Regions from separate parts of the Streptococcus vestibularis genome, predicted to be linked through region 1. Evidence: predicted binding sites of a transcription regulator. Region 1 holds the regulator's gene; the other holds the start of a gene.
What was found. Region 1 encodes HrcA, which represses chaperone genes, less so after heat shock. Its sites were predicted from a motif close to TTAGCACTCNNNNNNNNNGAGTGCTAA; they were not measured.
Positions count from the first base shown of each region.

Region 2: the regulator HrcA is predicted to act here: its motif matches at 2,621-2,647, upstream of EL076_RS03175 (ATP-dependent Clp protease ATP-binding subunit).

Region 1 covers NZ_LR134275.1:123,998-128,405, forward strand. The annotation lists gene EL076_RS00755 (histidine phosphatase family protein) at 1-54, shown strand, start outside; gene EL076_RS00760 (M15 family metallopeptidase) at 41-838, shown strand; gene EL076_RS00765 (glycoside hydrolase family 73 protein) at 835-1,416, shown strand; gene hrcA (heat-inducible transcriptional repressor HrcA) at 1,609-2,643, shown strand; gene grpE (nucleotide exchange factor GrpE) at 2,683-3,207, shown strand; gene dnaK (molecular chaperone DnaK) at 3,293-4,408, shown strand, end outside.
Region 2 covers NZ_LR134275.1:621,545-625,952, forward strand. The annotation lists gene EL076_RS03170 (NUDIX hydrolase) at 1-81, opposite strand, end outside; gene EL076_RS03175 (ATP-dependent Clp protease ATP-binding subunit) at 224-2,494, opposite strand; gene argF (ornithine carbamoyltransferase) at 2,736-3,716, shown strand; gene EL076_RS03185 (DUF1797 family protein) at 3,785-4,015, shown strand; gene EL076_RS03190 (amino acid ABC transporter permease) at 4,282-4,408, shown strand, end outside.

The DNA of each region.
Region 1 (4,408 bases):
ACCTATCGTCAGGTTGGGCGAGAGATAATAGAAAAAGAAAATGGTAAAAAATAACTATCCAAGTCGCCGTAAGGCGAAAAAGCAAACTAACTGGTTTTTGGTTATCAGTGGTGTCTTGATTACAGTTCTTTTAGTTGCAGCAGGACTTTATTCAGTATTTGGTGTCAGTCGTACGGTCCAACAAACCAATGGATTATCAGTAACAAAAAGTAGTAAGCAAGCTACCGATGCGACTCAAAGCAAGGATACAAAGGGACTACCTGACGTATCTCCTAAAGACTGGGAATTGCTTTTGGTAAATCGAGATAATAAGTCTAAAGAACTTAATCCTGAGCTTGCTAATGTCGATGGTGTTTCTGTAGATGCAAGAATTGCTAAGAACGTTAAGCAGTTTTTAGCAGCTGCTCAAGAAATTGATCCAAGTTATCACTTGATATCAGGTTATCGTAGTGTTGCTTATCAGACAGAACTTTATAACAGTTATGTTCAGCAGGAAATGGCTGCTGATCCGACTTTGACAGAGTCTCAGGCAGAGAAGAAGGTTCAGACTTATTCACAGCCACCAGGTGCTAGTGAGCATCAGACAGGTCTTGCGATTGACATGAGTACTGTAGACAGCTTAAATGAAGCAGATCCAGATACTGTGGCTAAGGTCAAAAAGTTAGCGCCAAAGTATGGCTTTGTTCTTCGTTTCCCAGATGGTAAGACATCGTCAACAGGTGTGGGTTATGAGGATTGGCATTTCCGCTACGTTGGTAAAGAATCAGCAGAGTACATGACTGAACATAATATTACTTTGGAAGAATATTTGGCATTATTAAAGGAGAAAACTAAGTGAGACGACGTTTTAAACTAACAGCCTTCATAAGCTTAGTTGCTCTTTTCGCTTTAGGTATTCTCTTGCCTTTGATTCTTCATGCCTCTACAGATGATAATGCTCGTTCGGTAAAGGTTGCTTATACGCAGAAAGGGTTTATTGAAAACTTAGCACCAACAGCACAAAAAATGTCTAAAAACTATGGTGTCCCTGCGTCAATTCTCCTTAGCCAAGCTGCATATGAATCGAATTATGGTAGTAGTCTCTTATCTGTTAAATATCATAACATCTACAGTCTCCCTGCTCAGCCAGGTCAAGAACGTATTCGTTTAAAGGATAGTATCTACAGTAAAGGGGAATGGCAATACCAAAAGGTGGATTTTGCAGTTTTTAAGGATTGGTCAAGTTCTATGATGACTTATTTAGAAGAACTTCGCCAAGGAACGTGGGGCGAGTCGACCTATAAAGAGGTGGCAGGAACGACTAGTTATAAAGTTGCAGCAGAAAAACTACAAGCTGCGGGTTTTAGCAGTGATCCAGATTATGCCAAACACCTCATATCTATTATTGAGACCTCTCATTTGTCAAAATATGATTGATAAGATTAGAGTACCTCTGAGGTGCTCTTTTTTTGCTTTTCTAGGTCTTAAGATGTATTTTTAGCACTCTTACAAAAAGAGTGCTAATTTTTTGGTTTTTTGGGTTGACATGTTCAAGTTTAGGTGTATAATAGAATCATAAGTTAGCAGTCGATGTGTTAGAGTGCTAATAAATAGAAATGAGGTGACATCGTGATTACGCAAAGGCAAAACGCTATTTTGAATTTGATAGTTGAGATGTTCACTCGTACACATGAACCGGTTGGTTCTAAAGCGTTACAAGAATCAATTGATTCGAGTTCAGCGACCATTCGTAATGACATGGCCAAGCTTGAAAAGATGGGCTATCTTGAAAAAGCTCATACCTCTAGTGGGCGTATGCCAAGCCGAGCAGGTTTCCAGTATTTCGTTGCTAATTCTTTGAATCTTGATACGATTGATGAACAAGATATTTATCAAGTGGTCAAGGCCTTTGATTTTGAAGCCTTTAAACTTGAAGATATCTTGGATGCAGCGGCGAAGCTGCTGGCAGAAATGACAGGATGTACAGCAGTGATTCAAGATGTGGAACCGACACGACAACGTCTGACTGGATTTGACATTGTTCATCTATCCAATCACGACGCTTTAGCGGTTCTTACTCTAGATGAATCTAAGCCGGTGACAGTTCAATTTGCTATTCCAAAAAATTTCTTGTCTAGTGATTTGGAAACTCTTCATAAGCTTGTTCAAGAACGTTTTTTGGGAAACACTGTCTTAGATATCCATTACCGATTGAGAACTGAGATTCCTCAGATTGTGCAAAAGTATTTCAAAATAACAGATAATGTTCTAGATTTGTTTGATTATATCTTTTCACAACTTTTTAAGGAATTGATTTTCATCGAAGGTAAGGTTGCATCACTGACTTATGCCGACTTAAAAACCTATCAATTTTTGGACAATCCACAACATGTGGCACTTGAGCTTCGATCAGCTATCTCCGATGATGAAGTGACCAAGATTTCGGTTGCAGAATCAACTGAAGAAGTGCTTGAAAATGTCACAGTTATGAGTCATAAATTCCTGATTCCTTATCGTGGGATGGCACTCATGCATGTGATTGGTCCAGTTGAAATGGATTATCGTCGCATGGTTAGTTTGGTCAATGTTATTAGTAGAGTTTTGGTTATGAAGTTGACGGATTATTACCGTTATCTCAATAGTAACCATTATGAAGTTAATTAAGCTATAACGTTTTAAAAAGTATAGAAAGAGGTGAATGCCTTGACAGAAGATATTAAAAAAGAAGAAGTAAAAGAAGAGGAAGCTACCGAGACAACTGAAGAAGTTGTAGAAGAAACAAGGGAAACTTCTGAGCTTGAAGAAGCACAAGCGCGTGCGGAGGAATTTGAAAATAAATACCTTCGTGCCCATGCAGAGATGCAAAATATTCAACGCCGTGCTAATGAAGAACGTCAACAATTACAAAAGTATCGTAGCCAAGATTTAGCAAAAGCAATCTTGCCATCACTTGATAACCTTGAACGTGCTCTTGCTGTTGAGGGTTTGACTGATGATGTCAAAAAAGGTTTGGAAATGGTGCAAGAAAGTTTAGTGCATGCTCTTAAAGAGGAAGGAATCGAAGAAATTCCAGCTGATAGTGATTTCGATCATAACTTCCACATGGCGATTCAAACAATGCCTGCAGATGATGAACATCCAGCAGACACGATTGCACAAGTTTTCCAAAAAGGTTATAAACTCCACGAACGCGTTTTACGCCCAGCTATGGTAGTTGTATATAATTAATTGAAAACTTGTCCGAAATGACAGAAAACTATGAATGAAAGATAAAAAAAGCAAAATAGAAATTAAAGTAAAAAGGGGAAAACATATGTCTAAAATCATTGGTATTGACTTAGGTACAACAAACTCAGCAGTAGCAGTTCTTGAAGGAACTGAATCAAAAATTATCGCAAACCCAGAAGGTAACCGCACAACTCCATCTGTTGTGTCATTCAAAAACGGTGAAATCATCGTTGGTGACGCTGCAAAACGTCAAGCAGTAACAAACCCAGATACAATTATCTCTATCAAATCTAAGATGGGTACTTCTGAAAAAGTTTCTGCAAACGGTAAAGAATACACACCACAAGAGATTTCAGCTATGATTCTTCAATACTTGAAAGGTTATGCTGAAGATTATCTTGGTGAAAAAGTAACTAAAGCAGTTATCACAGTTCCTGCTTACTTCAACGATGCACAACGTCAAGCAACAAAAGACGCTGGTAAAATCGCTGGTCTTGAAGTAGAACGTATCGTCAACGAACCAACAGCAGCAGCCCTTGCTTACGGTTTGGATAAGACTGATAAAGAAGAAAAAATCTTGGTATTCGACCTTGGTGGTGGTACATTCGACGTATCTATCCTTGAACTTGGTGACGGTGTCTTTGACGTATTGGCAACTGCAGGGGATAACAAACTCGGTGGTGATGACTTTGACCAAAAAATCATCGACCACATGGTTGAAGAATTTAAGAAAGAAAATAGAATCGACTTGTCAACAGACAAGATGGCTCTTCAACGTTTGAAAGATGCAGCTGAAAAAGCTAAGAAAGACCTTTCTGGTGTCACTTCAACACAAATCAGCTTGCCATTCATCACTGCTGGTGAGGCTGGACCTCTTCACTTGGAAATGACATTGACTCGTGCGAAATTCGATGATTTGACTCGTGACCTTGTCGAACGTACGAAAACTCCAGTTCGTCAAGCCCTTTCAGATGCAGGATTGAGCTTGTCAGATATTGACGAAGTTATCCTTGTCGGTGGTTCAACTCGTATTCCTGCTGTTGTAGAGGCTGTTAAAGCTGAAACTGGTAAAGAACCAAACAAATCAGTTAACCCTGATGAAGTAGTTGCCATGGGTGCTGCTATCCAAGGTGGTGTTATCACTGGTGATGTCAAAGACGTTGTCCTTCTTGATGTAACTCCATTGTCACTTGGTATCGAA
Region 2 (4,408 bases), 500 kb from region 1:
TTGGTTAGGAATCACAGCATAAACACCGTAACGTGTTTGATAATGAGCTCCCTCAACCTTGTCACCAAATGTTGGATTCATGAGTTGCTCCTTACGTTTATTTGCCTATATTATACTAAAATTTTGCTCATTTTCCTATTGATTTAGGCAGAATTAGGGATAAATTTGAAAATAGGAAATGAAAAGATAAATAAACCAAGTCGTAATGACTTGGTTTATTTGTTTAATCAGATTCTTTTGCTGCCTCAGCTTTTTGAGTAGCTTTTTCGACTTTTTTAGCAGACTTAATGGTAATGTGGCCTTTTGAAGTCATGACTGCCTTGAGATCTTTTTCATTTGGATTTTCAAGGTAGAAGTCGGTAATAGCATCTTCAATGTAATCTTGGATGGTACGACGTAGTGGTCGAGCACCCATCTTAGGATCGTAACCAAGGTCAACCAATTTTTCCTTAACTTTCTCTGTTACACTGAGGTGGATACCGTTGTTAGCCAAGCGTTGGTTGACATTATCAAGCATGAGGTCCACGATAGTAAGGAGATTTTCTTTGCTGAGGGCAGAGAATTCGATAATACCGTCAAAGCGGTTCATAAATTCAGGACTGAAGAAATCTCCAAGCTGGTTAAGAACAGAATTGGTACGATTTTCACGGGTAGCTCCAAAGCCAACGCTAGCTTCAACTTTACCAGTACCAGCATTTGATGTCATGATGATGATGGTATCCTTGAAGCTTACAGTGCGCCCTTGACCATCAGTCAAACGACCGTCGTCAAGTACTTGGAGGAACATGTGAAGAACGTCTGGGTGAGCTTTTTCAACCTCATCTAAAAGAATAAGTGAATAAGGATTACGGCGGACTTTTTCAGTCAACTGACCAGCTTCGTCGTAACCAACATATCCTGGAGGGGCACCAACCAATTTAGCAACAGCGTGTTTTTCCATGTATTCTGACATGTCGAAACGAATCATACTGTCAGCTGAACCAAAGAGTTCAATAGCCAATTGTTTAGAGAGCTCAGTTTTACCGACTCCTGTAGGACCTACGAAGAGGAAGCTACCAATTGGGCGGTTTGGAGCACCCAATCCAACACGATTACGGCGGATAGCTTTGGCAATCTTATCAACTGCAGCATCTTGTCCGATAACATGTGATTTAAGATCATCGGCAAGACTAAGAAGTTGTGATTGTTCTTTTTCTTTCAAATCACCGACAGGAATATTGGTCTTTTGTTCCACAATAGCTTCGATATGTTTTTCTGTGATGACAGGCATATCTTGGTCTTTGATGGTTTGCTTTTGCATTTCCTTGTATTTGGCAATTTGATCACGGAAGTAGGCAGCTTTTTCAAAGTCCTCGTCACGAGTAGCCTGAGCTTTAAGATTCTCTGCTTCAATCAAACGTTTGTCGATATCTTTAGGATCAACAAAATTGAGGGTCAAGTTCATCTTCGAACCAGCTTCATCCAGAAGGTCGATGGCCTTGTCTGGCAAGAAGCGGTCTTGAATGTAGCGGTTGGACAATTCTGCAGCTGCAGTAATGGCTTCATCAGTGTATTTGACATGGTGGTAGTCTTGATATTTAGGCTGAATACCACGCAAAATTGTGATTGTTTCCTCAACTGTTGGCTCATCTACCTTAACGGGTTGCATACGACGTTCGAGTGCAGCATCTTTCTCAATGATACGGTATTCGTTGAGTGTTGTTGCTCCAACAAGTTGAAGCTCTCCACGGGCAAGTGCAGGTTTTAAGATATTTCCAGCATCCATATTGCCATCCCCAGCATTACCAGCTCCTACAATTTCATGGATTTCGTCAATAAAGAGGATAACATCCTGACGTTGACGAATTTCTTCCATGAGTTTTTGCATGCGTTCTTCAAATTGGCCACGGATACCAGTCCCTTGAACCAGGCTGACCACATCAAGACGGATCACTTGCTTGCCTTGGAGTTTTTGTGGCACATTACCGTCAACAATTTTTTGGGCAAGTCCTTCGACTACAGCGGTTTTACCAACACCAGGCTCACCGATGAGAACAGGGTTGTTCTTGGTACGGCGGTTCAGGATTTCGATGACGCGAATAATTTCTTCGTCACGACCAATGACAGGATCAATGTCTCCACGACGAGCAATATTTGTGATATTAATTCCAAATTCTTCAAGAAGGCCTTGAGGTTGTTGAGGAGCTTGTTGGCGTGGTCCTTCTGGACGGCCTGGCCCTTGTGTATTGCCACCGTTTCCTCGGTTGCCTCCCTCTTGTGTTGGAGGTGTATTGGGAAGATCACCGTTAGAAGAACGGAAGTTATTTAGGTCGCTGAAGAAATCATCGAAGAAGTTGGAACCTCCTGTTTGATTGAATTGATTGAGGGGGTTTTGGGGGTCAGATTTCATGATTTTATAACAATTTTGACAGAGGTCAACTTGTTGCTGATTACCATTTACATTGGTATATAAATGAATACTAGCTTCATTAAGGTTACAGTTTTGACAGAGCATATCAGAACCTCTTTTCTATTTGAATTGGGAAAGACCTTTAATGAAAAAAACTTGGTCAAAAAAGGTCAAATCTATGACACCATTATAGCATGCAGAAGGTAGATTGCAAGTAAAAAGTATTTAGGTTTGGCACTCTCTTGACAAGAGTGCTGGTTTTGAATTTTAATTCAAAACCACTTGTATAAAATGAAAAAATATTATATAATATTTATATATTATTCAGAATGAAAGAGAGATACCTATGACACAAGCTAAATCCTTTTTAAAAGAAATCGACTTTACCAAGCAAGAACTCGAGGAGTTGATTGATTTATCCATAAAATTTAAACAGTTAAAAAAGGAAAGAATTCCGCATAAATATTTAGATGGCTTAAATATTGCCTTGATTTTTGAAAAAACATCTACAAGAACTCGCTCAGCTTTTACAGTGGCCGGTCAGGACCTAGGTATGAATGTGACCTACCTTGGTGCTGGAGACATTCAGCTGGGTAAGAAGGAATCTGTTGTTGATACGGCCAAGGTGCTTGGATCTATGTTTGATGGAATCGAATACCGTGGGTTTAAGCAAGAAGATGTCGAGGATTTGGCTAAGTACTCAGGTGTTCCGGTCTGGAATGGTTTGACGGATACCTGGCATCCAACTCAAATGATTGCGGATTTCATGACTTTGAAGGAGCGTTTTGGTAGTTTGGAAGATTTGACCATTGCCTATATTGGAGATGGTCGTAACAATATGGCTAATTCTCTCTTGGTGACATCGGCTATCTTGGGGGTTAATGTTAAGATTATTGCCCCAGAGGTGCTGCAACCCGAAGATGAGATTGTAGCCCTAGCTCAGAAACATAATAATGGTGCCGATTTAACCATTACAGATGATTTTTCAGAGGTCAAGGGAGTGGATATGCTTTATACGGATGTCTGGGTATCTATGGGTGAAGAGGTAGATTTTAAATCTCGTATTGATTTACTCTTGCCTTATCAAATTAATGCAGACCTACTAGCCAAGACAGAAAATCCAGATGTTATCGTTATGCATTGTCTCCCAGCCTTTCATGATCTCAATACCCAAATTGGAAAAGAAATCTATGACAAATATGGTTTGGCAGAGTTAGAAATTACAGATCAAGTCTTCCAAAAATACAGTGACATCATATTCCAAGAAGCTGAGAATCGTATGCATTCTATTAAGGCCATTATGTACAATTCCTTGAAAAATATTTAAAATTCCCCCATTTTTCCCATAAGTGTGATAAAATAAGTAAGAAATACACAATTAATAGGAGAAATAACATGGAATCACATTTGGTGAGAATCATTAACCGTCTTGAAATGATGGCGGCTGATGGTGGTAATTTGAAACGTAATTTTGAACGCGAAGGAGTAGTTGTTGCCGAAGTATCATTTAGTAACGATCCTGAAAATGGTCCAGTGTTCACATTGCGTGATGTTGAAGCTCGCGAGTCATACTCATTTGATAGCATCGACTTGATTGCAATGGAAATCTATGATTTGCTTTACTAATAATTAATTTGGATCCTCAGATAGGGGTCCAAAAATTCAAAATGCCTGGGACTCAATAGTTTCAGGTTTTTTTTAGGGCTAGAGTTTCAGTTTATGCTTGTTTTAATTACAAAAAATTGGAGTCACTTCAAAAGTTTTCGTAGAGTTTTTGATTGCTGTGCAATCTTTTATTTTTTATACTGAAATTCCGCATTTATAAGAAAAATACTTTATTATTATACAGTTTTCTGATATAATATTGAAGAATATTAGTAAGGAGTATCTTGATGAATTTTTCATTTCTACCACAGTTTTGGTCTTACTTTAACTATGGTGTCTTAGTAACAATTATGATTTCAGTCTGCGTGGTCTTCTTCGGAACCATCCTTGGGGTTTTGGTATCCTTGGCCAAGC